2 regions of the Micromonospora sp. NPDC049891 genome follow, and region 2 is predicted to be linked to the other one. Evidence: riboswitches for the same ligand, from Rfam matches in the RefSeq annotation. Region 2 holds a riboswitch; the other holds the start of a gene.
The links. A riboswitch is a leader RNA that binds a small molecule or an ion and turns the genes downstream of it on or off. The one in region 2 is predicted to bind S-adenosylmethionine.
Positions count from the first base shown of each region.

Region 1: another riboswitch for S-adenosylmethionine. It lies ahead of thrC (threonine synthase); the one in region 2 lies ahead of AB0I71_RS14355 (ABC transporter substrate-binding protein).

Region 1 is NZ_JBFAML010000008.1:64,738-80,554, reverse strand. It holds gene AB0I71_RS12910 (GNAT family N-acetyltransferase) at 1-337, opposite strand, end outside; gene thrC (threonine synthase) at 579-1,865, opposite strand; SAM riboswitch class I at 1,875-2,010, opposite strand; gene AB0I71_RS12900 (DoxX family protein) at 2,128-2,574, opposite strand; gene AB0I71_RS12895 (DUF4232 domain-containing protein) at 2,781-3,476, shown strand; gene AB0I71_RS12890 (ABC transporter permease subunit) at 3,492-4,391, opposite strand; gene AB0I71_RS12885 (alpha/beta fold hydrolase) at 4,391-7,258, opposite strand; gene AB0I71_RS12880 (hypothetical protein) at 7,627-8,799, shown strand; gene AB0I71_RS12875 (nitrate- and nitrite sensing domain-containing protein) at 8,786-11,374, shown strand; gene AB0I71_RS12870 (roadblock/LC7 domain-containing protein) at 11,371-11,841, shown strand; gene AB0I71_RS12865 (DUF742 domain-containing protein) at 11,838-12,320, shown strand; gene AB0I71_RS12860 (ATP/GTP-binding protein) at 12,298-13,068, shown strand; gene AB0I71_RS12855 (hypothetical protein) at 13,111-13,632, shown strand; gene AB0I71_RS12850 (AAA family ATPase) at 13,668-15,817, shown strand, end outside.
Region 2 is NZ_JBFAML010000009.1:116,531-132,347, forward strand. It holds gene AB0I71_RS14300 (substrate-binding domain-containing protein) at 348-1,475, opposite strand; gene AB0I71_RS14305 (MarR family transcriptional regulator) at 1,573-2,031, shown strand; gene AB0I71_RS14310 (serine hydrolase) at 2,143-3,165, opposite strand; gene AB0I71_RS14315 (maleylpyruvate isomerase N-terminal domain-containing protein) at 3,376-4,341, opposite strand; gene AB0I71_RS14320 (urease accessory protein UreD) at 4,319-5,101, opposite strand; gene ureG (urease accessory protein UreG) at 5,101-5,853, opposite strand; gene AB0I71_RS14330 (urease accessory UreF family protein) at 5,843-6,526, opposite strand; gene AB0I71_RS14335 (urease subunit alpha) at 6,526-8,229, opposite strand; gene AB0I71_RS14340 (urease subunit beta) at 8,297-8,620, opposite strand; gene AB0I71_RS14345 (urease subunit gamma) at 8,617-8,919, opposite strand; gene AB0I71_RS14350 (hypothetical protein) at 8,935-9,108, shown strand; SAM riboswitch class IV at 9,260-9,372, shown strand; gene AB0I71_RS14355 (ABC transporter substrate-binding protein) at 9,650-10,498, shown strand; gene AB0I71_RS14360 (amino acid ABC transporter permease) at 10,535-11,314, shown strand; gene AB0I71_RS14365 (amino acid ABC transporter ATP-binding protein) at 11,311-12,042, shown strand; gene AB0I71_RS14370 (DUF559 domain-containing protein) at 12,055-12,276, opposite strand; gene AB0I71_RS14375 (anibiotic ABC transporter) at 12,442-14,067, opposite strand; gene AB0I71_RS14380 (ABC transporter ATP-binding protein) at 14,064-14,984, opposite strand; gene AB0I71_RS14385 (TetR family transcriptional regulator) at 15,092-15,817, shown strand, end outside.

The DNA.
Region 1 (15,817 bases), on a different contig from region 2:
GCTCGCGCAGCACGGCGAGACCGTGCTGGACCAGCGCGCGACCCACCCCCCGGCGCCGGTACGCCGGGTGCACGGACAGGTCGGCGGAGGCGTTCTCGGTGTTGTCCAGTTGCGGCAGGTCGAGTGCGAGATGGCCGGCGGGCTCACCGTCGAGGTGGGCCAGCAGGTTGACCGGCGCGGTGCCCGGCATCGGATGGCGCACCATCGCGGTGAACCGTTGCCGGCAGAAGGGCGGGAAGTCGGGCAGGTCGGCGGCGAGGCGCGCCGCGCCGATCCGGTACGCCTGGTCGATCGCCTGCTCGTCGGCGGGACCGAAGGTGGTGACGGTGACGGTCATGCCGGCAGCGTGCGGGACAGACAGACGAACGGGCCAGCGATTTTCGCTGGCCCGTTCGGACGTTGGTCGGGAGGGACGATCGCACAACGCCTCCGGCGCTGGGTCGTAAAGACTGAAAGTCTACGGCGAAACGCCCTCCCGCACGGAGCATCTTGCGCCGTCCGTTTGCGGTCGTCAAGTCCCTGGCGGCGTGTTTCGCTCACTCCCTGCGAAATGCCGCTTACTCACCAGCACGGCGTGGTCAGCTCAGCAGGCCCGCGTCGCGGGCGGCCCGCAACGAAGGCTTGATCCGGTGGGTGGGGCCCACCTCACCGGCGACCGCGTCGAGCGTCTTCAGCCCTTCGCCGGTGTTGAACACCACCGTCTCGGCGGTCGGGTCCAGCCGGCCCGACTCGACAAGCTTGCGCAGCACCGCCACGGTCACCCCGCCGGCCGTCTCCGCGAAGACCCCGGTGGTACGCGCCAGCAGGCGCACACCCGCGCGGATCTCGTCGTCGTCGGCGTGGTCCATCCAGCCACCGGTGCGACGGACCGCCTCCAGGGCGTACAGCCCGGCCGCCGGGTCGCCGATGTTCAGCGACTTGGCGATGCCGGTGGGCTTGACCGGGGTGATGGCGTCGGTGCCGGCGTGCAGTGCGGTGGCGATCGGGTTGCAGCCGGCCGACTGCGCGCCGAACACCTTCCAGCCACCGGCCGGGGCGTCGACCAGGCCGATCTCGACGAGTTCGCTGAACGCCTTGTCAATCTTGGTGAGCAGCTCACCCGAGGCCATCGGAATGACCACCTGGGCGGGGATCCGCCACCCGAGCTGCTCGGCCACCTCGTAGCCGAGCGTCTTGGACCCCTCCGCGTAGTACGGCCGGACGTTGACGTTCACGAAGGCGGTGTCCTCGAACTCGTCGGTCTCGACCAGTTCGCCACAGAGCCGGTTCACGTCGTCGTACGACCCGTCGATGGCGACCAGGTCGCCGCCGTAGACGGCGGTGGTGACGACCTTGCCCTGCTCCAGGTCGCTGGGGATGAAGACCACGGACGGCGCACCGACCCGGGCGGCGTGCGCGGCGACGGAGTTGGCCAGGTTGCCGGTGGAGGCGCAGGCGAACCGGGAGAAGCCGAGCGCGCGGGCGGCGGTGAGCGCCACCGACACCACCCGGTCCTTGAACGAGTGGGTGGGATTGGCGCTGTCGTCCTTGACCCACAGCGGAGCGGTGATGCCCAGCTCGGCGGCGAGCCGGTCGGCGGCCACCAGCGGAGTGAACCCCGGGTCCAGGGTGACCCTGGCGGCCGGGTCCTGGCCGGCGGGCAGCAGGGCGGCGTACCGCCAGAGATTGCGCGGGCCGGCTTCGATCTGCTCGCGGGTCACGGCGGCGAGGGCGGCCGGGTCGTAGTCGACCTCCAACGGGCCGAAACACTCGTAACAGGCGTGCTGGGCGGCGAGCGGGTAGCGGGCCGAACAGGCCCGGCAGACCAGGGCACGGGCGGGGCTGGCGGCGGTGTCGATGCCGGACGGGGCGAGCGTCGACGTCATGTCGAAGTCCTCTCATCTTTCCCCGCATCGCACCCTGCGGCGGGGACGGAATTGGCACCTGCCCCGCCGAACGCTCAACGGTGAGCGCGCGAGGTGGTTGCCGGGGCGTCGTCGGGCCGTATCCCTCAGCCCCTCTGGATGAGGTATGCAGTTGTGTCGCCGAGTCTAGGCAATCCGGTCGCGACCGTCGCCGGTCAATCCCAGCTTGTGAGCGAATCCTCAGCGGCGCCGTCGCGTGCCCCGGCGCCGCTGAGGACCGCCGTCAGGCCGGGACGGAGCGCGGTTCAGCCTGATCCAGGGCGACCGTCGCCGCCCCGCGCCGCCACAGGTTGTCGACCGCCCAGGTGCCTGGGCCGAGCACCGCGACCAGGAAGAACGACCAGCAGAAGAGCACTGACAACTCGCCGTGGTTGCGCAGCGGCAGCAGCGCGTCGGGCTGGTGGACCACGAAGTACGCGTAGGCCATGGAGCCCGACGCCAGCAACGCCGCGGGCCTGGTGAACAGCCCCAGGAGCACGAGGCCGCCGCAGATCAGCTGGATCATCGCGGCGTACCAACCCGGCCACTGGCCGAGCGGCACGGCCTCGCCGGTGCCCCGGTTGCCACCGAAGACGCCGAACACGGACGACATGCCGTGAATGAGGAACAACAACCCGATCACAATGCGGAACAGGGACAAAGCCGGCCCGCCGAACCGGTCAGCACGCATTGGTACCTCCTACGAGTGGGGTGGTGGTACCAGAATGCGGAAATCATAGATAGTTGTCGATGCAATCTCTCTTGGTGGGAACGCTCCCACACTCATCCTAGCGGCCGAAACTTCCGGAAGCGGACCCATCACGACCGGAAACCGTGCGGTCCGCTGGTACCGGTGGCGGGGCAACGGGCCGTGGCTGCCGGTGCGACGATGCTCCGATGCCAGGCACAACGGTCCCCGAGTCGACCTCCGGTGGCCGTCGGCTCGCCACCGGTTCGGTCTCGATCGCCGCAGTCTTCACGCTGCTCACCGGCTGCGCTCCGGCCGGCGAGGTGGCCGGCGTCCCGCCCGAACCGGTGCCGACGTTCAGCGCGACCGGCGACACGCCGTCCCGCGATGGCGAGCCCGACGGCGATGACGGCCCGACGTCCGGCTGCCCCGAATCCGGCGTCCGGATCACCTACCGCGGCGTCAGCGCCGCCATGGGACTGCGAGCGATGGGCCTCGAACTCGTCAACTGCGGCGCACGCCCCTACCCGCTGCGCGGGTATCCGGAGCCGAGGCTGCGGGACGGGGAAGGGAAGGTGATCCCGGTCCGGGTGATCCGGGGTGCGGAAGGAATAACGTCCGGCTTCGACAAGCCACCCCGACCGTTGGTGCTGGCTCCCGGCGAGGCGGCCGGCGCCGCGCTGCTCTGGCGGAACCTGGTCGACAACCCGACGGTGGTGGCGACAAACGCCGAGCACCTCGAGGTCGCCCCGCTGCGTGGCCAGCCGGCGCAACAGGTCGTCATACAGGGGCGGATCGACCTGGGCAACACCGACCGGCTCGGGGTGAGCGCCTGGCAGAAGCGCGAGCCGAGCACGCCCACCGCGACGCCCGGAACGCCTACCCCACCGGTCCCGCTGCTCTGACCACGTGCACTGCCCTCAGCTGGTGATGTCCTTACGGGTGAAACGCCAGAAGGCCAGGCCCCAGAACACTGTCGCGTAGCAGATGGCCGAGACGGTGCCCCGCACGATGTCGTCGGTCTGCACGGGCGTGGAGAGCAGCCCCAACCACGCGGTGCTGTAGTGGGTCGGCAGGAACGACCGGATCGCGCCGAGCGCGGTGATCTGGTCCAGGATGCTGGAGAGGATCCAGAGCAGCACCGCGCCACCCACCGCGCCGAGCGCCGCGTCGGTGGTCACCGAGAGCAGAAACGCCAGTCCCGCGACCACCAGCAGGACGATCGCCAGGTAGCCGAGCACCGCGAGCAGCCGCAGCAGCCCCTCGCCCGGCTCCAACTGCGCGGCGACCGTGCTGCGCAACGGCGACCAGCCGTAGCGCAGGGTGCCGATGGCCAGCGCCGTGCCGGCGAGCAGCAGCAGCGCCAGCGCCGAGTAGGCGAGCGCGACAAGCAGCTTCACCGTGAGCAGTCGGGCCCGGGGCACCGGGATCGCCAGCAGGTAACGCAGGCTCCCCCAGCTCGCCTCGCTCGCCACCGTGTCACCGCAGAACAGCGCCACCACGACGACCAGCAGGAACGAGGCCGACACGAAGATGGTGAAGAGGGTGAAGTTCAGTCCACCGGAGGTGGCGAGATCGATCAGGCTGCCGAACTCGGCCCCGCCATTGTCGTCGTCGTTGGTGTCGAACTGGAACGCGATCAGGATGATCAGCGGCAGCAGTACCATGAAGCCGAGCGCCAACTGGGTACGCCGGCGCGACGCCTGCCGGCGGAACTCCGCGCCGAACGGCAGCGTCCGGGCGGGCCGGTAGCCGGCCGCCGCACCCGAGGCGGCAACGCTTGTCGTGTCCCGCGTCGGCTCGACAGTCGATCCCGCCATCACCGGTCCCCGCTTCCCCGAGAATTCTCGCCCACCAGGGCGAGGAAGGCGTCCTCCAGGCGGCGCCGGGGCACCACCCGGTCCACTGCGATTCCGGCCCGGACCAGCTCAGCGACCACCTCGCTGCGGGCGGTGCCGTTGGTGTCGACCACCAACTGCCCGTCCGCGTCGTCCAGGACCCGTACGCCACCGAGGCCGTCGAGCACGTCGCGGGCCGCGGTCGGGTCACTCACCTCGAACAGCACGCTCGGCGAGTCACCGACGATTTCCTCGACCGGCCCGGAGGCCACGATCCGGCCCTTGTTCACCACCACGGCGTGGGTGCAGGTCTGCTCCACCTCGGCGAGCAGATGGCTGGAGACCAGCACCGCCCGGCCGTCGGTGGCGTACCGCTGAAGCACCCGACGCATCTCGGCGATCTGCGGCGGGTCCAGCCCGTCGGTCGGTTCGTCGAGCACCAGCAGTTCCGGCAGGCCGAGCATGGCCTGGGCGATGGCCAGCCGCTGCCGCATGCCGTGGCTGTACTTGCGCACCCGCCGGTGCACCGAGGATCCCAGCCCGGCGATCTCCAGTGCCTGCTCGAAGTGGGCGTCGGCCTCCGGCCGACCGGTCGCCCGCCAGTACGCCTTGAGGTTCTCCAGCCCGGACAGGTGCGGCAGGAACCCCGGCCCCTCCACAAGTGCGCCGATCCGCGACAACACCGGCGAGCCGGGCACCAGCCGGTGTCCGAAGACGTAGATCTCCCCCGCCGTCGGCTGGGTCAGCCCCATCAGCACCCGCAGGGTGGTGGTCTTGCCGGCGCCGTTAGGCCCGAGCAGGCCGACCACCTGACCGGGGTGCACCTCGAAGTCCACCTCGGAGACGGCCACGAAGCCGTCGGCGTACTCCTTGCGCAGGTGGCGCACGGCCAGCGGGGTGTCCGCGTAGTCCGGATGGATCGAGGTGTCCTGGCGGCGGTGCCGCAGGCGCAGCACGGCCACGAGCACGACGAGCCCGATCACGATCGCGGCGATCAGCCCGACCAGTACCCAGCGCCAGAGCGCCGCCTCGGTGGGGATCGGGTCGCTGTCGACAGTCGGCAGGCTGACCGGAGTGTCACCGACCGCGACCGCGTAGACGGCCGGCTCGATCGGAGTCGTGTACGCCTGATCCGAGGTGGCCACCACCAGCCGGAGCCGGTGCCCGGCCTCCACCCGGTGCACGATCGCCGGCAGGGTAACGGTGACCGGCGCGGCGGCGTCTACGCTCGCAGGCAGGCCGGTGAGCCGGATCGGCGCGATCAGCCCGCTGGGCAGGGTGGCCGCCCCTTCCGGGTCGACCACGTAGAGCTTGGCGAAGAGGACGGCCTCGCCGCTGCTCGACGCGGCACGCAGCGAGACGGTCGGCGCGCCGACGATGTCGACAGCTTCGGTCAACGGCTCGGACTCGAACCGGGCGTGCTGCCCGGGTATGTCACCGGCCACCCCGCTGAGCAGCGAGCTCAACGAGCCGGCGAACGGTACCGAGGAGATGGCGGCGGGGTTGCCGCCGGGCGGGTTGGCCACCGGCTGGGCCGGGCCGGCCACGGCCACCTCGACGCGGGAGTCGCCGCCGAGACCGGGGTAGTCGTCGGTGCGGTAGCCGGTGGCGACCAGGCCCCGGTCCATCGCGTCGAAGCCGGCGATCCGGCTGAAGGTGAAGGTGTCGCCCGGCGCCGTCCCGGTCCCCGCGACGTAGTGGTCGAGCCACTGCGCGGTCAGGAACTTCACCCGGTCGGAGTCGGTCTGCGGTCCGGAGCCGCCGTCGTGGCCGCCGGTGAACCAGGCGACCCGCACCGGGGTGCCGTTCGCGGCGATGCCCCGGGCGTTGGCATCGGCCTCGCCGAGCGGGAAGAGCGTGTCCGCCGCGCCCTGGACCAGCAGGGTGGGCGCCTCGATCCGGTCCAGCACGCCGGCCGGGCTGGACCGGCGCAGCAGGTCGACGGCGGCCTGGTCGGCCCGGCCGGTGGCGGCGATGCGCAGGTACGCGGCGCAGACGTCGGCGGCGAACCGGCCACAGGAGGGATCGGGCAGACCGCCGACGGTTGGTGCGCCGGGTGCGGTGCCAGGCCCTTGGCCCGGAGCGGGGCTGGGCGGCCCGGCGCCCGGCGCGCCCTCCGGCGTCTCGGCGCCGGTGCCGGAGATCCCGGCCGGGCCGGAGCCGACGTTTCCGCCGCCACCGAAGAAGATCCCGGCCCAGCCCGACTTGAACACACCCTCGGTCGGCTCGTCGCCGGTGCTCTCCGGCAGGAAGGCGCGGGACAGGTCGTTCCAGGTGATCATCGGAACGATCGCGTCGACCCGCTGGTCCTGGGCGGCGAGCAGCAGCGCCAGCGCACCGCCGTAGGAACCGCCGACCACACCCACCCGGGGGTCGCCGGTGGCGTCGGTACGGATCTCCGGTCGCTCGGCGAGCCAGTCCAGCAGCCGCTGGGCATCGCGTACCTCGTGGTCGGGACTGTCCAGGTGGATCTCGCCGCCGCTGCGGCCGAAGCCGCGCGCGGTCCAGGTCAGTACGGCGTACCCCCGGTCGGCCAGGTCCTCGGCGTCGATGCGGACGGACTCCTTGGTGCCGCCGAAGCCGTGAGCGAGCAGCACCGCCGGCACCTCGCGGCCGGCCGAGGCGTCACGCGGAAGATACAACGTGGTGTCCAGGTCGACCGGCTCGTCACCGTCGGGTCCGGACCGGACGGTGAGCATCGCGGACTCGGTACGGAAGCCCGGCCGGTCCGGCCAGACCGCCCACACCACGGCCGCCGCCAGCAGGACAGCAGCCGCCGTGGCGGCGACGGCCCGGCGACCGGTGGGCAGGGCACGTCGGGTCCGTGCGGCCGAGAACGGCGATCTCATTGGGCACACGGTACGGCCCGAAACCTGAGTATTAGCTGAGATCCGCCGTACGTCCGTTCTGGTAGCCCGATCGTCATCCGACGAAGGTCATCCGCACAACGTCCAGTCGGCGAACCTTTGGGACGACTTCGCATCATGGGAATTCCTGCCTTTCATCGGAATCCATACTCAAGTACGCCTATCTCCTACATGAACGGCACCCACCGTGAGCGAATTGATCGCCGTGAGTCACATCGCTCGAAGTGACGCAAAGCTGACGGTTGCAGACCGTCCCAGACCACCAGGCTTCGATTAGTTTTCCGGTCCGGCGCACGGGACCGGCTCGTCGACGCCGTCGGACAACCTGCGCCACGCCGGAGGAGACAACCATGACCGTTCCCGCTCCGCGGGTCCGTCGCCGGCCCCGGACACCGGGCCGGCTGTTGCCGCTGCTACTCGCCACCGCGCTGCTGCTGCCGGTGGCGTTCCTCGTCGTACAGGCACACCAGCTCGTCGACACCGACCGCGACGTCGTCGCGCGGGAACGACTCGGCGTCGAGTACCTCCGCGCCCTCGGTCCGGTGACCGACGCGCTCGTCGACGCGCAGAGCGCCGCCGTCACCGGACGGTCGCTGCGCCGGGACACCCTCGACCAGGCGGTCGAGCGGGCCGCCACGGTCGACGCGCGCATCGGTGGCGAGTTGAGCACCAGCGAGCGGTGGGCCGGGCTCCGCGCGAAGCTGGAGGCCCTGCCCGAGCGCTCACTCACCGACCCGGAGGCCGCCTTCACCGTGTACGGCGAGGTCACCGACCTGCTGCTGGCCCTGCACGGCAAGGCCCGGGAGACCTCCGGCCTGATCCGGGACCCCGGTGTCGACGCGTATTTCCTTCAGGACGGCGTCGGGGAGGAGATGCCGGAGGCGGTGGTGGCCGCCGGCCGGCTCACCGACCTGGCCGTACTGATGAACCGCCGGCCCGCCGCCGAACGGCTCCAGTCGCTCAGCCAGCTGGCCACCCTCCGGGGTGCCGCCCTGCAACCCGCCAACGACCTGGCCAACAACCTGCGGTCGGTGGTGGAGAACACGGAGAGCGCCGACCTCGGCGCGAACGTTCTCACCCCCTTCGACGCCTACCAGCGGGCCGTCGAGACGATGGCCCTGTACTCCCAGCCGGTCGACCGGGCCGGCACTGTCGACACGACCCGGCTCCTCGCGGCCCGCAACGAGGCACAGCAGGCCGCGAAGCAGCTCCAACCGGTCCTCCTCGACGAGATCGACCGGCTGCTGGAGAAGCGACTCGACGGCCTGGACCGGGATCGTCTGCTGATCCTCGGCGCTGGCGGCCTCGCCGCACTGCTGCTTGTCGGTCTCGCGGTGAGCAGCTGGATGTCCCGTCCGAGAGACACTTCGGTCGCGACGGCGGGCGGTGTGACGCCGGCACCGCCGCCGGGTGTCCGGTGGGATCCCGTCGGGTCGCGCCCCGTCGAGCAGCCACCTACGCTCCAGCCGGTGGGACAGCTCCACGAGCCGGATCGGTGGAGGCCCTTCGATGCTGCTCGGTAGGCTCCGGATCCGGGGCAAGCTCACCCTGCTGGTGACCATTCCCCTGGTCTGCATGCTGGGGCTGACGCTGCCAGTGGTCTGGGAACGAACAGGTGTCGCCCAGCGGGCCGGCGACATCGACCAGACAGTCCAGATCGCCAGCCGGGTCGGCACCCTGCTTCAGCACCTGCAGCGGGAACGCATGCTCGCCATCGGTCTCCTGCTCGGCCAGGTCGAGCGCAGCGCCCTGGTGCAGGAGATCGCAGAGGTGGACGACCGGATCGTCGACCTGCGGGTCGACTTCGACGACGACCTTCCAGCCGAGGTGGACACCGCACTCGACGGCATCCAGCAACTGGCCGAGGTACGCACGGCCGTGCTGGCCGGGCAGGCCGCACCGCCACAGGTCATCGGCGCGTACGGGCCGATCCACATTGCCTTGATCGACTCGTTGCGGCTGCCGTACGACGTGGACACCCGGACCCCCGCCGGACGGCAGACGCTGGCCCTGGACAGCATCCTGCGCAAGAGCGAGGGACTCAGCGGCGGCGGTGCCCTGATCGTGCTGGTCGCCGCCTCGCCGAACCCACAGTTCGCCACCGCCTTCGTGGCCAACATGGCCACCCTCCAGTCGGAGAGCAGCAAGATGCTCGGCCTGCTCACCCCGGAGCAGCAGGCGCTTGTGAACATCGAGCAGACCGCGGTGGACGCCCGGACCAGCCCGGAGTTCCTCCAACAGAGCGCCCAGGACCCGGCGGCCGCGGTCGCGGACATCCCCATCCAGGCCCTCTTCCCGACCGTCTCCTCGCTGATCACGCTGGGCCAGTTCGTCGAGAAGAAACTGGTCGCCGACGTGACCGCGGAGGTCCGCGCACAACGGCAGGCGGCGCTCTCCGGGGCGTACTGGGTGACCGGGCTGGTCGCGCTGATCCTGATCGGTGTGGTGCTGCTCGCCCTGGCCATCGGCCGCACGGTGACCGGGCCGCTGACCCGCCTCACCCGCTCCGCCGACCGGGTCGCCCGGGTCGCCGAGTCCGAACTGGTCCGGGTGGCCGACGACGAGACGGACAACGCCCAACCCGTCCGCCTCGATCCGGTCGACGTCCGCGCCCGGGACGAGGTCGGCGACCTGGCCCGGGCCTTCGAACGGGTGCAGAACACGGCCGCGCGGCTGGTGGAGCGGCAGGCGGCGAGCCGACGCAACGTGGCCCAGATGTTCGGCCACGTCGGCCGGCGTACCCAGAACCTGGTCGGTCGGCAGATCGCCCTGATCGACCGGTTGGAGCAGCAGGAAACCGACCCGGGACGGCTGGAGAACCTGTACCGGCTCGACCACATCTCCAGCCGGCTGCGGCGCAACGCCGGCAACCTGGTGGTGCTCTCCGGTGCGGTGGGCGACGTCGCGCACGTCGCGCCGGTGCCGTTGGCCAACGTGGTCCGCCTCGCCCTCGGTGAGATCGAGGACTACACCCGGGTGGACGTCCAGGTGCCCACCGAGGCCGCAGCGGCACCGGCGATCGTCGGCGACCTGGTGCTGGCGCTCGCCGAACTGATGGAGAACGCCACCGTCTTCTCGCCGCCGCAGACCAGGGTGCTGGTCAGCGGCGAACTCACCGAGCACGGCGTACAGCTCACCGTGGTGGACCACGGCATCGGCATGACCGAGGCACGGTTGACCGACGAGAACGCCCGCCTCACCCGGCGGGAACGGCTGGATCTCGTCCCGACCGAGGTGCTGGGGTTGTTCGTGGTGGGTCGGTTGGCCCGCCGGCACCGCTGGGCGGTCGGTCTCTCCGCCACCCCCGGCGGCGGTGTCACCGCCACCCTCCAGATCCCCCGTACGTCACTTGTGGTCGGGACGCCCGAGCCGGCCGGCCCCCCGGTTCCGCCGGTCGGCCGGGCCGCGCCGGTGGCCGCCCTCCCGGCCCGGCACCAGCTTGAGCCGGTGCCACCGGCCGGTGACACCCCGGCGGCGGCCGACCTGGTCGGCCCGGTGCCGGAACCCGCGACGGTGCCGGCCGGGTTCAACCCGACGCTGCTGACGCGGGCCACCGAGAGCATGGAGTTGTCCGAGTCCTGGGACGCCTTCGCCACCGGCCCGGAGGGGGCCGGGAAGACCGGCCCGGAACCGGCCGTGCCGACCGGGATCGACGCGGCGACCGTGACGGTGCCGCAGGTCACGCCGGTGTCGACGGCCCCACCGGCCCCGATGCCCGGGGTCCGGCAGCGGGTGCCGGGGGCCAGCCTGCCGAGGACGGCGCCGAAGGTGGGTCCGGTCGACGCCACGGGAGTCGACCCGAGCGCGGCCCGCGCCGCTGTCGAGGCGTTCGAGTCGGGGGTGCGCCGGGCCGAGCAGAGTCAGGCCGATGCCCTGCCACAGCCGGTCGAGCCGCCGGCTCCCCCGGGGCTGTCCCAGCTGTCCCGCAGGGTGCCCGGCGCCAACCTGATCGCGCAGTTACCGCAGCAACCGCTCACCCAGGACCCGGGCGATCCGGCCGAGGTCCGCGATCGCATCAACGCGTTCGAGACGGGCGTCGCCCGGGCTCTACGCGACGTCCGTAACGACCGCAGCGACAACGAAGGAACGCCACGGTGACCAGCCCGCACGTGCACGAGAACCTCGACCACCAGAGCCATCCGGCCGGTGACCTCAGCCCCGAGGCCCGTACCTTCAACTGGCTGCTGGATTCCTTCACCTCCGGAACCGCGGGGGTGCTGGAGGCGATCGCCGTGTCGTCGGACGGCCTGCTGATGGCCATGTCCGCGATCAAGGACAGGTCCAACGCGGAGCGTCTCGCCGCAGTGGTCTCCGGCATGACCAGCCTGGCCGGCGGGGCCGCCAGTTGGTACGCGTTGGGCGGGCTGAACCGGGTCGTGGTGGACATGGCCGAGGGTTATCTCCTGATCAGCGCGATCAGCAGCGGTTCGGTGCTCGGCGTGGTCGCCGACCGGTCGGCCAACCTGGGTACCGTCGCCTACGAGATGACCCTGTTCGCCGGTCGGGCCGGTGGCGCGCTCACCCCGCGCCTGATCGCCGAACTCAAGAACTCCGTACAGCAATGAATCCCGACGCCGCCGGTGCGGAACAGGAGCCGGTGATCCGCATCCGGCCCTACCTGCGCGAGTCCTCCCCGGCCGGCTCCGCCGGCCCGGCGGGCGCACCGGCGGCGGTCGGATCGGAGCCCGAGGAGGCCGGACCGACCGGACCCCGCCCCTTCGTGCTGACCGCCGGCCGGGTGGCCGGCGCCGACCCCACGATCGGCCTGGAGACCCAGGTGACCGCCCGGCCGGCAACCGAGCCGTGGAGCGTCACGGCCACCCGGTTGAGCCCGGAACTCCAGGCGATCGTGGCGCTCTGCGGTGAGCCGATCTCGGTCGCCGAGATCTCCGCAAAGACCCGGTTGCACTTCGGTGTGACCCGGGTGCTGGTGGGCGACCTGCGCGCCGCCGGCCACCTGGACGTTCACGTGACCGACGCCGACGACGCCCTCGACCCCGACGTCATCCTGCGAGTGATTGATGGACTTCGTGCAATCTCCTGACTGGCCCGCAGCACCACCGGGCGCGCTCGCCGCCAACAGCGCCGCGGCCCGCTACGGCGGTTCCGCGCCGACCCCGCCGTCCATCGGCCGGGCCACCGCGCCACCGCCGCCGACCCACTCCGCCACGGCGCCGCCGCCGTACCGGCCGCCGGCCGCGACGCCAGCCGCCACGGGTACGCCCCGGGCGACGCCGCCGATCCCGGTGAAGATCCTGGTGGCCGGTGGCTTCGGGGTCGGCAAGACCACCACCGTGGGGTCGATCTCGGAGATCGCCCCGCTGACCACCGAGGCGGAGATGACCACCGCCGGGATCGGGGTCGACGACCCTGGTCAGCGCTCCGGGAAGACCACCACCACGGTGGCGATGGACTTCGGATGTGTCACCATCGATCGCAGCCTGAAGCTCTACCTGTTCGGCACACCGGGTCAGACCCGTTTCGGCTTCATGTGGGACGACCTGGCCCGGGGTGCGCTCGGCGCGCTGGTGGTGGTCGACAGCGCCCGGCTCGACGACTGTTACCCGGCGATCGACTTCTTCGAACGGGCGGGACTGCCGTTCGTGGTCGGGGTGAACGCTTTCGACGGGCGGTTGGCGCACGACCTCGGTGCGATCCGGTGGGCTCTGGCGATCGGCGAACATGTACCTCTGGTGCAGTTCGACGCGCGGGACCGGCTCTCGGTCCGGGACGCCCTGCTGGTCGTCCTGGACCGCGCGCTGGACCGGGCCACCCGGGAGAAACGGGCCTGAGCCGACCGGCTCGCAGGCCCCTCGTGGGAAGGGGTGAGGCGGATGAGAGGCGGACTGGACGAGACTCTGGCCCGGATGCGTCGGCGCGAGGAGGCGCTGCGCCGACGGGCCACGGACCCGACCGCGCCGGCCGACGACCAGCCGGGTCCGGAGCCGGACCCGGGCCACGGGTCCGATGCCGGGTGGAGCCGGAGCGACAGCCGCAACGCGGGTCCCGGCTGGGCTGGTGTCCGCGAACCGGCCCACGAGGCGCCGCCACGGCACCCGGTGGAAGACGTTGCCGAGGCGCTGCGCGCCGCCGTCGCGGCGCATCCGGGGGCGTCCGTCGCCGCCCGCGTCGAGCATGACGGGCAGGCGTACGACCTCCGGGTGACCTGGGCCGGCCAGGAGGTCACGGTCAGCGGGCAGCCCGCCGCGCCGCCGCCTTCCTGGCCGCTGTCGGTCAAGACCGTGCCCGGCTGGTCCTCCGCCCAGGACGGGCTGAGCGAGGACCCGGCGGCCCGGTTGGCCGAGCTGATCCGCCGGGATCCGTCGCTGCTCACCGGTGAGGAGCCGGCCGGCTGACCGGACGAGGTGTGACCAGGCGCTAGGGTCGGGCGGTGGGCGAACCCGAGCTGACCCTGATCGCGAGCCTGCGGCCGGCCGCACTGGACGCCCGGCGGGGCATCGTCCGGCTGCACCCGGAGGCGCTCACCGCCCTCGCGCTGCGCCCGGGTGACCCGGTCCGGCTGGCCGGGCGGCGGGTGACCGCCGGCCTCGTCGCGCCGGCCGAAACCACGGCCGGCGCGACCCTGCTGCACGCCGACGACCTGATGCTGGGCAACCTCGGCGTACGTGACGGCGGGCAGGTGCGACTGAGCCCCGCCCCGGTCACCCCGGCCCGTCGGGTGCTGCTCGCCGGGCCGGCCGAGATCGTCGCGGTGGTCTCGCCGGAGATGCTGCGGCTGGCGCTGCTCGGCAAGGTGGTCACCACCGGGGACGACGTCTCCCTGCTGCCTCAGGACGTGCTGCCGGACGCTTCGACCCGCACCCTGGTCGAGGCCGCCCGACGCAGCCTCTCCACCCGGGTCGGCTACGCCTGGACCAGCACCCTGCTGCGGGTGCTGGCCGCCGAACCGGACCCGGGTGCGCTTGTCACCATGGACACCCTGGTGGCCTGGGAGCACGGCCCAGCCACCCACGGCGGCACCGGCGCGGGTGGCCCCGGATTGGGCGGCGGCCGGCTCGCGGGTGGTGGGACCAGCGGCTGGCCGGCCAGTGGTGGAACTGCCGGCGGTTGGCCGGCGGGCACCGGCACTTCCGGCGGTTGGCCGGGTGCGGAGACCGCCGGCGGCTTGCGGACCGCCGGTCCGACGGCGGACGCCGCCGGTGCCGGTGGCAGCCGTACCCGGGTGGGGCTGCCGGGCGGAGACGCCTTGCAGGCCGGTGTGGGGCCGGACACCGACGCGGCCCGGGCCGACGAGTCGAGCGGGCAGGACGTGCCGTCGGTGGACGAGCTGCCGGGCCTGCGCGCCCAGGCCGAGGAGCTGACCGAGCTGCTCGACCTCGGCTTCCACCACCGGGAGGTCCTCAGCCGGCTGGGCACCACGGTGGCGCTGGGGGTGCTGGTGAGCGGGCCGGCCGGCTCGGGCAAGGCGGCGTTGGTCAGGGCGGTGGCCGCCCAGGTCGGTGCCCAGGTGCATCCGCTCTGGGCGCCGGAGATCGCGGCGCTGACAAACGACTCGGCCGCGGCCCGACTCCGGGCGGCGACTGCCGAAACGCTCGCCGACGGGCCGGCCGTGCTGCTGGTCACCGACGTGGAGGCGCTGGCCCCGGCGGAGGCTCCCGGACCGGTGGCGACCGTGTTCCGTCAGTGCGTGGCACAGCTCGTACAGGCCGGAGCGGCGGTGGTCGGCACCAGCAGCCGGCCGGAGGCTGTCGACCCGACCCTGCGCGCCCCGGACCTGCTCTCGTTGCGGATCGACGTGCCGCTGCCCGACGCCACCCTGCGCCGGGAGCAGCTGACCGTGCTGACCCGCCCGGTGCCGCTCGCCGACGACGTACGGCTGGACGAGGTCGCCGCGCGTACCCCCGGTTTCGTCGCCGCCGACCTGGCCGCGCTGGTCCGCGAGGCCGGGGTGCGCGCGGCCCTGCGGCAGAAGTCGGCGCAGACACCCACGGTGCTGATGGCGGACTTCACCGCCGCCCTGGAGGTGGTGCGCCCGACCACCATGGCGACCAGCACCCTCGAACTGGCCCAGGTGACCCTCGACGACGTCGGTGACCTGGTCGAGGTCAAGCAGACCCTCACCGAGTCGGTGCTGTGGCCGCTCACCTACCCGGACACCTTCGCCCGGCTCGGCGTGCAACCGCCTCGTGGGGTGCTGCTCTACGGCCCGCCGGGTTGCGGCAAGACCTACCTGGTGACCGCGCTGGCCGGGACCGGCCGGGCGAACGTGCTGTCGGTCAAGGGCGCGGAGCTGCTGTCCAAGTGGGTCGGCGAGAGCGAACGCGCGGTACGGGAACTGTTCCGCCGGGCCCGGGAGGCCGCCCCGACGCTTGTCTTCCTCGACGAGGTGGACGCTCTCGCCCCGGTACGCGGCCAGGCCACCGACGGCGGCACCACCGACCGGGTGGTCGCCGCCCTGCTGACCGAGCTGGACGGGGTGGAGGCGCTGCGCAACGTGGTGGTGGTCGGCGCGACGAACCGTCCCGACCTGGTCGATCCGGCACTGCTGCGCCCGGGGCGGCTGGAACGGCTGGTCTACGT
Region 2 (15,817 bases):
GAGCGCTACCGGGTGCGGCGGGTGGACACCGACCTGGCGGCGATTCGAATATCGGGCAGGGAAAGCTTCGATCCGTTTCATTGCGCGGATGTTTCCCGGTCCTCAATAGACTGTTTCCGCTGGCCCAGGCCGCCCTGATGACGGGCACGAAAAATGCCGGCACCTCACCGGGGAGAATCGGCGAAATGGCACCGGCACACAATTATCAGCGGCAGTCGGCCGCACTTTCCGTCCATCACCGGACGGTGGTCCAATCCGGCACGACCGCCGGATGCTTCACGTAGGAAGTATCTTTGCGGCCGTCCGGCGAACCTGTCAAGGCACGGTCCGGTCACGCCCTGCGGAGATCACAGTTCAGCGAGGACGGTGAAGTCCAGCCCGTCGGCCTCGGCCAGGTAGATCCGCTGGCGCACGTGCCGGCGACGCAGCCGCAACTCGCCACGCGGCCCGTCGTACGACACCACGTCCGCGGAGGCCTCCACCGCCCGTACGTCGAGCGTGCCGGCCTTGGCGATGAGCGCGGCCAGCAGCATCACGCCCTCGTAACAGGACTCCCCCAGGCTGCCCAGCGGCGGCGCCTCCAGCCCGAAGCGGCGGCCGAAGCTACCGTGGAAGTCGAGGTTCTCCTGCGTCACCAGGCCGGCGAAGAAACCCGCGGCGCTGAACAGCCCCCGGGTGTTGGCGGCACCGCTGGCGAGCAGCATGTTCTCGTCCATCAGGGTGCTCAGTCGCAGGCACCGCTGGTCCAGGCCGGACCGCGCGAACGCCCGGTTGAACCGCACCGCGTCGGCGCCCACGAGCAGCATCAGCACCCCGTCGGCGTCACTGTGCTCGATGCGGCGCAGCACCTCGGCGTAGTCGTGCGTCTCCAGCGGCAGGAAGTGCTGGCCGACCACCCGCCCGCCACTGCGCAGCGCGTACCGGTGCGCCGCCCGGGTGGTCCGGCGCGGCCAGACGTAGTCGTTGCCGACCACGAACCAGCGCCGCACCCCGAGATCACCGGCGAGCACCCGCATCGCCGGCCACAGCTGCGCGTCCGGCGTCTCGCTGGTCAGGAAGACACCCTCGGTCCGTTCTCCCCCCTCGTACAGGGCGGTGTAGACGTACGGCACCCGGTGCGCGATGCGCGGCGCCACCGCCTGGCGTACCGAGGAGATGTGCCAGCCGGTGACGCCCTGCACCGCGCCCATCGACACCAGCGCCTCCACCTCGGCGGCCACCTCGGCCGGCGGCGCCCCGCCGTCGACCGGCACCAGCCGCAGTTCCCGGCCGAGCACACCGCCGCGCCGGTTCAGTTCCTCGACCGCGAGCTGGGCGCAGAGTTCACAGCTCGGGCCGAACATGCCCGCCGGCCCGCGCATCGGGTACACGAGCGCGATACTGACCACGCCACTGTCGACGGTCAGCCAGGACGCCCCGGCGGTGATGCTCTCCCCCGCCTGCGGGCGCCCGGACCCCGGTGCCGGCGCGGACATGAACACATGGTGGCCGCCGCCGCTGGTGAAGACCAGCCCTCCCCAGCCAGCGGGACATCTCGCTACGATGACACGGCAACCGCGAGGCGGGAGTGCCATGTCAGACCTTCCCGGTTCCGCAGCCGACCTGCTACCCCTGCTCACCCGCGCCGAGCGGCTGCTCTCGCGTCGGGTCGGCGGGGTGCTCGCCGCCGAGGCGCTGAGCATCGAGGCGTGGAGGGTCCTCTGCCTGCTCGCCGACGGGCTCGGGCACCCGATGAGCGAGGTCGCCGCCGAAGCGTCGCTGCCACCGGGCACGCTGACGAAGCTGGTCGATCAACTCGTCGACCGCAACCTCGTCTTCCGCCGGGTCGATCCGATCGACAGGCGTCGCATTCGCGCCTACCTCACCGCGCGAGGTCGTCGCGAACATGAGCGGGTGGACGCGACGATCCGCGCCCACCTCGCTGGCCTCGACACGACGGACGACACCAACCTGGCTGGCCTGCTCGACGCCCTGATCGCCCGCCTGGACACCAGTCACCGCGCCCCCACCCCCGCCCAGCCACTCCCCTGACCGCCCCACACCCCCAGACACGCCGCGATCTTGCACTTTCGGTCGCCGATATGCGCTACTTGCGACTTCTGGGCGGACCGGAAGTGCAAGATCGCCGAGCTCGGGGGTGGGTCAGCCGCCGTTGACGGGGCGGAACTGCGGGACCGAGTGGCGGGCGCGGGGGGTGGGGTTGGTGGTCCGGCCGATGGTGTCGAACATCGTTCGGCCCAGTACGGCGTGGGCGCGTACGGCCGGGTGGGTGCCGCCGTAGTTGTCGAGTTCGCCGAGGGAGTCGGCGAAGAACGCGTATGTCAGGGTGGGCGCGCCGGTCGCGTCGAACATGATTCCGACCTCGTGACGGGCCGCCCCCGAGGAGTCGTAGTCCGCACCGTACTTGGTGGCGACCCGGCTGCGCTCCGCCGAGGACATGTCGCGGCGGATCCCGTCGTGGTAGCCGTTGATCCAGCGCAGGACGCCGAGCAGGAAGTCACTCGACCGGGCCGAGAGCAGGGTCTTGTTGGCCAGCCGCCACAGCAGGTCGTGAGTCTCGCGCGGGGTGGTGACGCCGAGGAAGAACCGGTTCGGGTTGGCCACCGGCTCGACCCGGGTGTGGGTGAAACCCTTGGCCGCGAGGATCTCGTTGATCTCGAGCGCCGGCACCACCCGACCGCACATCCGCACCGCCGTGTTGTCGGAGACGAGCAGCATCGCGGTGAGGAAGTTCGCCACCGTGACCTCGTCACCCCAGACCGTCTGGAGGAAGTAGATCCCGCTGCCGCCGAGGATGGTGTCGGCGGTCAGGTCGAGCCGCTGGTCCAGCTGCAGCTCACCGCGGTCGATCTTGTCCATGACGGCCACCGCGACGGCCAGCTTCTGCACGCTGTACCCGTGCGTCACCCGGTCGGCGTCGTCGGCGATCACCGTCTGGAGGGCTCCGGTGGCGTCGACCATCGCGACGTGCGAGCGCCACACCCCGCCGGCCCGGGCCTGCTGCTGCCGGTACGTCCGGCGGATCCGCTCCCGCGGCGACACCTTGCCGTCGGCCACTGTGCTGTCGTCCCCCGGCGCGGCCGCCGCACCGGACGGCGTCGCCGCCCACGTCACCGCTGCCGCACCGAACCCGATCGCGGCCCGACGACTGACCCGCTTGGTCATTGCCTCTCCCCAGGGTCTCCGTTGACACCGGCGAGCACCGGCACCTAGACACACCCTGTCATATGACCACAAAGGACAGCCGATCATTTCTCCCGCGAGCCGGCCGAGGTGGCCCGCCTACCGGAGGCCGCGGTGGGTTACCGGCAGACGATGGCCGAGGAGCCCGGGCGCGAGCAGGCCCGTTCCGGGCTGGTGGCGCAGATCAAGCGGTCAGAGTGCGCTGATTGACTCCGGGGCCCGTTCCCGGCGGGACAGTGCCCGCACCACCGCGAGGGGACCGTGCCGCCAGGCGGCGATCCGGGTGAGCAGGTCACTTGTCAGTTCGGTCGCCGCCGCCGGCATCTCGGGCGTCGGCAGGTCCAGGCTGACCGCCAGATCGTCGGCGTGCACCACCAGCTCCAGCAACCGGGTCAGCAGGAAGTCGTCGACGGTCAGTCCCCAGTCGCCGAGGTCGACGATCCGGTACGGCGGCTGTGCCGGCACCGTACGGCGCAGCTTCGCCAGAAACCCGTCGACCTCGGCGGCGAGTCGATCGGCGGTGGTCTCGGCGGCGGCCCGTTCACCCCGGTCGCGGATGTCGGTGTTGTCCGCCTCGTCGGCGCCGGTGGTGACCCAGGCGCTACCGGTGAAGTGCGTCAGGACGTCGATCGCGGTGTGCCCGGGCGGGGCGTCGAGCAGCTCCGCCGTTCGGGTGATCTGGTTGGCGAGGTGCCGGGCCAGCCCACCGGTCGAGTAGTACGGCAGGGCACTCGGCATCGTCCAGCGCTCCGCCAGCACCGGCGTACGCAGCAGTGCGGCGGCGATGTCGGCGGCGGCGAGGTAGGCGTTCCGGATGGTGACATCCAGGGGCACCAGGCCCGGATCGACGCGCAGGCCGAGGTCCGGCTGTCCCAGCCAGTCCAGTCGAGCCGAGGTCTGCTCGGCGTGTTCGGTCAGCAGCAGCCGCACCCTGTACGCGGCCAGCAGGAACGCCTGCAGGGAGTCCACCCCGAACGCGGCGTCGACCGCATCGTCGCCCAGCCCCTCGATCTGGTACGGGCAGCACCAGTCACCGCCCGGCAATGGGTCGGGGTGCGGCCTGCCGAACCGAACGACCAGCTCCGACGTGCCACCGTCAGGAAGAACCATCGCGATCCGCCGCTCGGCGACGACCTCACCCAACTCGTACAACCCCACGCTCCCGTCCCCCGCCCGACGCAGCGATGGTATCCAGCGCGGTGTCCGGTTCGAGGTACTCCCGCAGGGTGTGCGCGTCCGGCGCGATGGCGCTCCACAGGGTCGCCGGGCCACCGGCAAGCGGTAGCCGGGCCCGCGTACCGCTCACCGCGGGCGGCTCCTCCGGTCGGGCCGGGTCCACGATCAGCAGTGAGCCGGTGGCGGGCGCGCCGGCCAGCACCGCCGGTCCGGCCCAGCCGGCGGCGTTCGGCCCGACCACCAGGGACTGCCGCAGCAGCGGCCGCCCGTCCAGGTCGACCCAGGTGTTGATCTCGACGTTGCCGGGGTGCTCGCCGTGTCGGCCGCAGATCAGCTCGTCCCGCCAGTGCAGCGTGCCGCCGGCCGCGACGTCCACCCGCGCGTCGGCGACATGCGCGCAGCCGGCCGCCGCGACCAGTTGCTCAGGCAGCCAGTGCAGGGTCGCCCGGTCGGCGACGGTGGCCCGGACCAGCATCCGGGACACCGCGCCGGGGCGGCCCGGCAGCGCGATGGACGCCGCCACCGTGTGGACGCGGACCACCGCGCCCGAGCCGACCTCGACGTCCAGCCGCAGGTCGTCGCCGGCGAGCGGACCTGCCGCGCCGCCGACGACGTACACCGTGACGCCACCGCCGGGCGCCGGTACCTGGCGGAGCAGCAGCGGGCTCTCGCCGCGCAGTTCGGCCAGAACGGTGTGGCCGTGCCGGTCGGCACGGGCCACCAGCCGGGCGGTGGCCCGCATCAGGCCTGCCCGGCGGGAGCCGCCACGACCGGCGCGAGTTGGTCCGCACCGGCCGACGCGGCCCGGTGGTGGGCCAGTTCGTGGCGGATCCACGCGGCGACCCGGGTCGCCAGCGGGTCCTCGGTGATGGACTGGAACACCGTGGGCAGGTCGCCGCGGCGGGCCCGGGCGTCCCGGTCCATCACGGACAGGTCGGCACCGACCATCGGCGCCAGGTCGGTCTTGTTGATGACCAGCAGGTCGGCCGCGGTCACCCCCGGACCGCCCTTGCGGGGCACCTTGTCCCCGCCGGCCACGTCGACCACGAAGATCTGCCGGTCGACCAGCCCTCGGCTGAACGTGGCGGTCAGGTTGTCGCCGCCGCTCTCCACAAGCACCAGGTCCAGCGGCCCCAACGCCTCGGCCAACTCGTCGACCGCGTCGAGGTTGGCGCCGATGTCGTCGCGGATGGCGGTGTGCGGGCAGCAACCCGTCTCCACCGCCCGGATCCGGGCCGGGTCGAGCACCCCGGCCCGCTTGAGGAAGTCGGCGTCCTCGGTGGTGTAGATGTCGTTTGTCACCACACCCAGGCGCAACTCGTCGGCGAACGCCCGGCACAGCGCAGCCACCAGGGCGGTCTTGCCGGAGCCGACCGGTCCGCCGATGCCGACCCGCAGCGCCCGGGCGGCGGCGGGCAGCGGGGCGTGCGGGTCGACCCCCGGCTCGGGGTGGGTGTGGGGAACGGACTCGTCGTGATCGATCTCAGGACGCAAAGAGACGCACCTCCCAGGTGGCATGAGCTTCAGCGTGGATGTCGGCGAGCGGAGCGGCGGCGGCGGGCAGCCGCTCCGGTGGTTCCTCGGCGGCCCGCGCCGCCCGCGCCGCGATCGCGTCGCAGGCACCGGCGAGCCGCACCAGAAGGGCCTGCACCTGGTACGGGTCCAGGCCGAGCAGGCGTACGGCGGCACTTGCCGAGCCGGTCACCGTCGCATGGGCGGCGACCGTGGCCACCTGCCCCGGGTCGACACCGGCGGCGGCACCGACCAGCCCCAGCACGAGCGGCTGGTGTGGACCGCCAGGCCCGGCCGGTAGGTCGTCGAAGCTGGCGGTCGGCCAGATCTGCCGACCCGCCCGCAGCAGCGCCTTGCCCTGCCGGCGGGACACCGACCGCTGGGCCGGCGAGGCGGTCCGGGCGTCCAGTTCGGCGTCGAGTCGGGCCAGCACGGCGGCCCGTCCCGCCGACCACGCCGCGCCACGAGCCGCCGCCGCGAACGCTGCCGCGACAAGTCCCGCGGTGGCCAGCCGACCGCGCAGGTACTCGCCGAGCGTGGCCAGGTCGGTGACCCGCCCGGCGGCGACAGCCGCCTCCAGCCCGGCTGAGTGCGCGTGCGCACCGGCCGGAAACCGCCCGTCGGCGAGGAGCAGCAACATCGTCGAAGTGGCCATCAGAACAGGAAGTACCGCTGGGTCATGGGCAGTTCGGCCACCGGATCCGGTTCCACCACCACGCCGTCGATCCGCACCGTGAAGGTGTCCGGGTCGACCTCGATGCGGGGCAGGGCGTTGTTCTCCGGCAGGTCGGCCTTGCCGCGCGACCGTACGTCGGTCACCGGCACCACCGGACGCCGGACGTCCAACCGCAGCCCGGCCTCCAGCGCGGCAGGGGCCACGAAGGCCAGGCTGGTGGCGGCGGCCGCGCCGCCGTACGCGCCGAACATCGGCCGGGGCAGCATCGGCTGCGGGGTGGGGATCGAGGCGTTCGCGTCACCCATCTGGGCGTACGCGATCATGCCGCCCTTGATGACCAGGTGCGGGCGTACGCCGAAGAAGGCCGGCTCCCACAGCACCAGGTCGGCGAGCTTGCCCGGCTCCACCGACCCGATCTCGTGGTCGAGCCCGTTGGCCATGGCCGCGCAGATGGTGTACTTCGCGACGTACCGGCGGGCCCGGTGGTTGTCGGCGGCGCCGTCGCCGGCCAGGGCACCCACCCGGGCCTTCATCACATGCGCGCTCTGCCAGGTACGCAGCACGATCTCCCCGATCCGGCCCATCGCCTGCGAGTCGGAGCCGATGATGGAGATCGCGCCGAGGTCGTGCAGCAGGTCCTCGGCGGCCATCGTGGACGGCCGGATCCGGCTCTCGGCGAAGGCCAGGTCCTCCGGCACCGCCGGATTGAGATGGTGGCAGACCATCAGCATGTCGAGGTGCTCGGCGAGGGTGTTGCGAGTGTACGGGCGGGTCGGGTTCGTCGACGAGGGCAGCACGTTCGGCTCACCGGCGACGGTGATGATGTCCGGCGCGTGCCCGCCGCCGGCACCCTCGGTGTGGTACGAGTGGATCGCCCGACCGCCTATCGCGCGCAGCGTGTCGGCGACGAACCCGGCCTCGTTCAGGGTGTCGGTGTGGATGGAGACCTGCACGCCTGAGGCGTCGGCGACGCGCAGGCAGGCGTCGATCGCCGCCGGGGTGGTGCCCCAGTCCTCGTGCAGCTTGAACCCGCCGGCCCCGGCCCGCAACTGCTCCCACAGCGCCTCCTCCGAGACGGTGTTGCCCTTGCCGAGCAGCAGCACGTTCACCGGGAACGTGTCGAGGGCCTCGTGCATCCGGGCCAGGTGCCAGGCGTTCGGGGTGACGGTGGTGGCCCGGGTGCCCTCGGCCGGTCCGGTGCCGCCGCCGACAAGGGTGGTGACCCCGCTGGCGAGGGCCTCGGTGACGATCTGGGGGCAGATGAAGTGCACGTGGGTGTCGACGGCACCGGCGGTGAGGATCCGGCCGTTGCCGGCGATCACCTCGGTGGCCGGGCCGATCACCAGGTCCGGATGGACACCGTCCATGGTGTCCGGGTTGCCGGCCCGGCCCAGCGCGACGATCCGCCCGTCCCGCAGACCCACGTCGGCCTTCACCACCCCCCAGTGGTCGAGGACGACCGCACCGGTGATGACGGTGTCCAGGGCCCCCTCGGCGCGGGTGGCCCGCGACTGGCCCATGGACTCACGGATCACCTTGCCGCCACCGAAGACCGCCTCGTCACCACCGACGCAGTGGTCCTGCTCGATCTCGATCATCAGGTTGGTGTCGGCCAGCCGGATCCGGTCGCCGGTGCTGGGTCCGTACAGAGCGACGTAGCGCTCCCGCTCCACGCTGCTCATGCCGGCACTCCACTTCGCTCCGTGCCGCCCAGCGGCACCACCCGACTGCACCTGCTGATTCGCTCGCTCATGTGGTCCGCCGTTCGTCGAGCGCTCCGGCGCATTCCCCGCGCAGGCCCGGCACGACCCGCGCGCCGCCGAGCGGCACCAGGTCGACGCGGCGGCTCACCCCCGGCTCGAACCGCACCGAGGTGCCGGCCGGTACCGCGAGCCGGTGCCCCCAGGCGGCGTCCCGGTCGAAGTCGAGCGCCGGGTTGGCCTCGGCGAAGTGGTAGTGCGAGCCGACCTGGACCGGCCGGTCACCGGTGTTGACCACTGTCAGCACCGTCACCGGGCGCCCAACGTTGATCTCCACGGGTCCGGCCGCCGGCAGGATCTCCCCGGGGATCATGGGATCGGGTGGTGCACAGTCACCAACTTGGTGCCGTCCGGGAACGTCGCCTCCACCTGCACCTCCCTCAGCAGCTCGGGGATGCCGTCCTGCACGTCGTCGCGGCTGAGCACGGTGCGCCCGGCGGCCATCAGGTCGACCACGGAATCGCCGTCACGCGCCCCTTCGAGCAGAAATGCGGTGATCACCGCGACGGCTTCCGGATAGTTGAGACGCAGGCCGCGCTCGCGGCGCCGCCGGGCGACGTCGGCCGCCACATGGACGAGCAGGCGGTCCTGCTCGTGGGGGGTGAGATACACGGGTGCTCCCGGTGGATGTCCGCGCCCCGCACGCCGCCGGCTCGACGCCTCGACGCGCCGCCGCACGGTTCGGGGTTCGCCCGCCGGCTCGACCAGCACGCCTGGAAGACCCGGGATTCCACCGTCCCGGCCCGCGTACCGACCACCGGCGGTGGCTTCTCGGATGCGGACCGCACCGCCCACCGCTGAGCAGACCGTAAGGGATCAAGCCGTTCACGGGCAACACCCCCGACGGGTGTACGCACCCAACCCCGCCCGTCCGCCTGGCCCATCCGGCCAGCGTGAGGGTGGTCATAACGGGTGGACGGTGGGCGGTCACCGGCTGCTAGCCTCGGCGACAGGTCATGAGTGCCAGCGCCAAGCCCCGGCTCGCTGGCCGGCAACCCTCCACCGCGCAGGGGTGCCCCGGGTGAGGACCAGGCATCGGAGCAATCTCCGGTGCAAGCGTGGCCTGGGTTCCCAGGTCATCACGACCTTGAGGAGAACCATGTCGTACCGTAGTCGACCCGCTGCCGCCGTGGCCCGCCCGGGCCTGACCCGGCGTCGCCACGTCGACATGATGCGGGTGTGCAGCGCCGCGTGTAGCTGACCGCGCCGCCGGTCACCAACCCCTGGCGGGTCGGCTGGCCACTTTCCCGCTCTGTCATCGATCCCATCCCAGCGGTCCGTCCTGCGGCGGACCGTCGGTGCGGCACGTCCGTGCCCGCCGCAGCTCAACCAGGAGACACCTGTGCGATTCCTTCCTGCCCTGACCCGGGCCGCCGCCGTCGGCGTCGCCGCGATCCTCGGCGCGACCACCCTTACCGCCTGCGCCTCGGACTCCGCCGGCAGCGCGGCCGACAACCCGTACAACCTGTTGCAGCCGGGGGTGCTGCGCGCCGGCACGCTCACCGACGCCCCGCCGAACGTGTATCTCAAGGACGGCACGTTCACCGGCTTCGACAACGACCTGCTGGTCGCAGCCGCCGACAAGCTCGGCCTGACTGTGGAGTTCGTCGGCACCGACTTCTCGGGGCTGCTCGCCCAGGTCAACAACCGCAAGTTCGACGTCGGCAGCTCCTCGATCACCATCACCGAGGCGCGCAAGAAGACCGTGGACTTCGGCAACGGGTACGACTTCGGTTACTTCGGGCTCGACGTACCCGCCGGGTCGGCGTTGCGCAGCTTCGACGAGTTGCCCGGTAAGCGGGTGGTGGTCGTGCAGGGCACCGTCCAGGACGACTACGCCACGAACAACGGCCTCGACCCGGTGCGGGTGCCCGACTACAACGGCGCGATCAACCAGCTCAAGGCCGGTACCGCCGACGCGTGGATCGCTCCCGCCGAGATCGGTGAGAAGACCGCAGCGGACAGCGGCGGCAAGATCACGGTGGCGGCGAAGGAACTCAGCCCGGCCCCGACCGCGTACGCCTTCGCCAAGGGCAACGACGCGCTGCGCGAGGCGCTGAACCGGGCGCTCGACGAGGTGATCGCCGACGGCACCTGGACCCGGCTACAGGAGCAGTACTACCCGGGCCGGCCGATCCCGGCCGACTTCACCCCGGGCAGCGGGGACGTGTCGGCACCGGCCGCCTCCTGACGGTAGGACCACGAACGAGCAGGGCGGAGGTTGACCGTGGATCCGTTGCGCACCCTGTGGGAGACGTTCTTCGACTGGGAGTCGATGCGTGAGGCGCTACCCGAGATGCTCACCGTCGGGTTGCCCAACACGCTGATCCTGGCGGTCACCGCCGCCCTGCTCGGCTCGGCGATGGGCATCGTGCTGGCGGTCGCGGGCATCTCGCGGACCCGCTGGTTGCGGTGGCCGGCACGGGTCTACACCGACATCTTCCGGGGGCTGCCGGCGGCGGCGACGATCCTGCTGATCGGGGTCGGGCTGGCCCCGCTGGGCATGCAGGTGTGGGGGCCCAACCCGTACCCGCTGGGGATCCTGGCACTGTCGCTGATCGCCTCGGCGTACCTCGGGGAGATCTTCCGCTCGGGCATCCAGTCGGTGGAGGCCACCCAGTTGGAGGCGGCCCGCGCGCTGGGCTTCTCGTGGCGCGAAGCGATGCGGAGAGTGATCATCCCGCAGGGCATCCGGCGGATCCTGCCGGCCTGGGTGAACCAGCTCATCGCCCTGATCAAGGACTCCAGCCTGGTCTACTTCCTCGGCCTGCTGGCCAGCCAGCGCGAGCTGTTCCGGATCGGGCAGGACTACGCGGCGAACACCGGAAACCAGTCGGCGCTGCTGCTTGCCGGGCTCTTCTACCTGGTGCTGACGGTGCCGCTTACCCACGTCGTCAACTGGATCGACAAGCGGCTGCGACACGGCCGGCCGGCGGCCGGGCCGACCGACGACCCCGACGACCTGGACCTGGCGCTACCCGGCGCCGCCGGAGGCAACCAACGATGAACACCTCGGTCAGCCTGAGCCTGCGCGACGTGCACCTGGCCTTCGGGCATCACCAGGTGCTGCGCGGCGTGGACCTGGACGTGGCGAGCGGCGGCACCGCGTGCGTGATCGGCCCATCCGGGTCAGGAAAGTCCACCCTGCTGCGCACCGTCAACCGGCTCCTCGAACCCGACCGCGGCGACGTGCTGCTGGACGGGCGCAGCGTGCTGCGCGACGACCCGGACGCCCTGCGGCAGCGGATCGGCATGGTGTTCCAGCAATTCAACCTCTTCCCGCACATGAGCGTGGAGCGCAACATCACCTTGCCGCTGCGCCGCATCCGCAAGCTCGGCGAGGACGAGGCGGTGGCTCAGGCCCGGGCCGAACTCGACCGGGTCGGCCTGGCCGCCAAGGCCGACGCCCGGCCGGCGCAGCTGTCCGGCGGCCAGCAGCAGCGGGTCGCCATCGCCCGAGCGCTGGCCATGCAGCCGCAGGTGATGCTCTTCGACGAGGCCACCTCGGCACTGGACCCGGAGTTGGTCAAGGGGGTGCTGGCGCTGATCGCGGAGCTGGCCGACCAGGGCATGACCATGGTGGTGGTGACCCACGAGATGGGCTTCGCCCGTCAGGTCGCCGACACCGTCGCCTTCATGGACGCCGGGGTGGTGCTGGAGGCCGGCGACCCGCAGGCCGTCTTCGAGTCGCCGCAGCACCCCCGGCTACGCCGCTTCCTGTCCCAGGTGCTGTGAGGCTCTTGTCGCTCAGGAGCGGCGGCGGGCGAGGATCGCGAGGGTCTCGCGGCGCACCTCGTCGGGCTCCCGCACGAGGCGTCGCTGGCTGAACCTGACCACCAGAATGCCGACCGTGGCGAGCAGCGCGTCGCGCCGCAGGTCGATCTCACGCTGGCGGGGATCGCCGTGCGAGGTGGCACCGTCCAGCTCGATGTTGACCCGCTCCTCCTTGGCGAACAGGTCCAGGTACATGCCTGCCCGGGCCGTTCCGAGCTCGCGGCCCCCTGTGGACAGCGCGCGCCACTGCCACAACCCCTCGCGCCTGGGCCGCGGACCCATGATTGTTTGCAGTCGAGTGACCGTGGCAGCGGCGTGTCGAGTCACTCGACTGCAAACGATCAGGTTTGGGGCGGCAGCTCAGGTGGGGGTGTCGCGGCGGCGGAAGGTGGCTAGGCCGGTCGCCAGCAGGGCGGCGGCGACGGCGGTGAGGACCAGCAGGGGCAGGACCGTGACGTCGACGGCGGGCACCGACGGCACATGGGTGTACGGCGACAGGTTCAGCGCCGCCTGCGGCAGGTCCAGCGCGGCACCCAACTGCCCGAGCAGCAGGAACACGATGAGCACCGTCCAGCTCAACGCGACCGACAGGCGGGGTAGCGCCCCGAACAGGGCGGTCACCACTCCGGCCACGACGAGCAGAGCCGGCAGCCGCAGCAGCGCCGCTCCGGTCAGCTCGACGGTCCAGCCCACCGGATCACCGGCGGCCAGTCCGTACCCGAGACCTGTGGTGGCCCCGGCCAGCAGCATCAACGTCAGCGCACCGAGCACGGCCCCAGCCACCTGCGTGCTCAACCATCGGGTGCGGCTGACGGCGGTGGCGAGCAGCGGTTCGAGGATGCCGTCGGACTCGTCGCCGCGTACCCGCAGCAGGGCCTGCACCACGTACGCCCCGATGGTCAGGGCGAACAGGCCGAGCATCGCCGCCAGGAAGGCGTCGACAAGTTCCTCCCCGCCACCGAGTTGGGCGATCGCCTCGGCGGCGGCCGGATTGTCGGCGATCATGTCGTCCACCTCGTTTCCGGCCAGTCCCATGGCGAGGCCGAGCACCGCCACCGCGACCGCCCAGCCGATCAGCGCGCTCCGGTGCAGCCGCCAGGTCAGTCCGGCCGGGCTGAGCAGGCCTGCGGCGGCGCGGGCCGGGCCCCGCCGCGCGGCGAGCAGGCCGGCGCCGACGTCACGGCGCTCGGCGAGCGCGTACGCGACGGCGACCCCGACGACGAGCAGGGCCACCGGCAACGCGAGAACCCACCACCGCTCGTTGCCGAAGGCGCGGACCTGGGTGCCCCAGCCCAGTGGCGACAACCAGGTGGGCCAGGCGCTGTCCAGTCGCACCCCGTCGGCGGCGCGTCGACCGAGCACGTCACCTGTGGCGCGCAGCAGGAACGCCACCCCGACCGTGGCGGCGGCGAGCGCGTTGGCGCCCCGGGAGGTCACCGAGAGCTGGGCGGTGACGGCGGCCACGCCGGTGAAGGCGAGCCCGACGCCGGTGATCGCCGCGGCGGCGGCCACCGAGCCGGCGGCCGGTAGTCCGGCACCGACGAAGGCGACCGCGAGCAGCGCCCCGGCCAGCACGTTGGCACCGACCACGACGACCAGGGCCGCGGTGAGCAGCGCGTACCGGCCGACGGCGGCGGCACCGAGCAGTTCGGCCCGGCCGGTCTCCTCGTTCTGGCGGGTGTGCCGGACCACCGCGAAGGTGCTGAGCAGCGCGGCGAGCACGGCCAGGGTGAGGTACGTCTCGGTGACCACCACGGCACCGAGATCGGTGCTGGCGACCGGGCCGTTGAAGGCGCGGGCCACGACACTGGTGTTGGCCACCTCGGCGTACCCGACGCGGTTCTGCTCGTCGGGGTAGATGCTGGCCACGCTCTCGGCGAGGGCGTAGCCGATCAGCGGGCTGCCGAGCGTCCAGATGGCCAGGCGGACCCGGTCGCGGCGCAGGGCGAGCCGGGCGAGCCGGCCGGTGCCGGTGAAGGCGCTCATCGGGTGCCTCCGGTCGCCGCTGGCTGGTCGCCGTCGGTGGCGTCGCCGTAGTGCCGCAGGAACAGCTCCTCCAGGGTGGGCGGTGTGCTGGTCAGGGCGCGGACCTCGAAGCGGACCAGGTGGGCCAGGAGCGTGTCGAGGTGTTCGGGTTCGACCTCCAGCCGGACGCGACCGTCGACGGGGCGTACCTCGTGCACGCCCGGAAGGTCGGTCAGGCCGGTCACCGGGCGTCCGGTTTCGACGGTGACCGTGGTCCGCGCCAGGTGCCGCAGCTCGGACAGGGTGCCGGATTCGACGATCCGGCCCTCCCGGATGATGCTGACCCGGTCGCAGAGCGCCTCAACCTCGGCCAGGACGTGGCTGGACAGCAGGACGCTCGCGCCGGCCTGGGTGAGCTGGCGGACCTCCTCCTGGAACACCGCCTCCATCAGCGGGTCCAGCCCGGACGTGGGTTCGTCCAGCACGTACAGCTCGACGTCGGAGGCGAAGGCGGCGACGATGGCGACCTTCTGCCGGTTACCCTTCGAGTAGGTGCGGCACTTCTTCGTCGGGTCCAGGTCGAAGCGGTGCAGCAGTTCGTCGCGACGGCGCCGGTCCAGTCCGCCGCGCAGCGCACCGAACAGGTCGATCGCCTCTCCCCCGGAAAGGTTGGGCCAGAGGTTGACGTCGCCCGGCACGTACGCCAGGCGCCGGTGCAACGCGACCGCGTCGCGCCACGGATCGCCGTCGAGGATGCGGACCTGCCCGGAGTCACGGCGCAGCAGGCCGAGCAGGATCCGGATGGTGGTGGACTTGCCCGAGCCGTTGGGTCCCAGGAATCCGTGCACCTCCCCCGGTTCCACCCTCAGGTCCAGACCGTCGAGCGCGCGTACGCCGCCGAAGGTCTTGACGAGGTTCTCGATGGCGATCACGGACATGGGTGCCTCCCGCCGTACCGGTGTCTGCCGAACACTCTACTGACCGATGGTAAGGGATCGACGCGAGCTGTCCCGTCCGGCGGTCAGGAGGGACTACGCTGGGTGCCATGACCTGGGAGGAGACCGACGGCACCCGCAGCCGGATCCTGCGCACCGCGTTGGACCTCTTCTCCGAGCAGGGCTACCAACGCACCTCGTTGCGGCAGATCGCCGAGCGGTTGCGGCTGACCAAGGCCGCCATCCTCTACCACTTCCCCAGCAAGTCACATCTGCTCACGGCACTGGCCGAGCCCCTGGTCCGTGACCTGGAGGCCCTGCTGGACAAGGCCGGGGCGCTACCCGGCCGGCAGGCGAGATGGACGCTGCTGGAGGGCTGGGTGGACACCATGCTCGCGCACCGTGGCCCGCTCGGCATGCTCTTCCACGACCTCGCACTCGTCGACCGGGGCAGCACCTACTACCGGTTGGTGCAGATCGCGATGCGGGCCAACGAGATCGTCGCCGGGCCGGACGCCGGACGCCGGGACCGGGTCCGGGCGGTCCAGGCCATCGCCATGTGCAGCGACCCGGTGGTGTTCATGATCGACGTGCCGGCGTCGGCCCTGCGGGCCGACATGCTCGACGGCGCCCACCGCCTGCTGGGCGAGACACCACCCGGCGTGCAGGAGCCGGTCACCCGGACCGCGACGCCCGGCCGGGTGGGTCGGCGACGGCCGGGGCGACCTCCGTCCATGAGCCCGGAACAGGTGCGGGCCGCCCGTCGGATGCATCTGGCGGGCACCCACTCGGCGGACGAGATCGCCGCCGAGTTCGGTGTCTCGCGGGCCACCGTC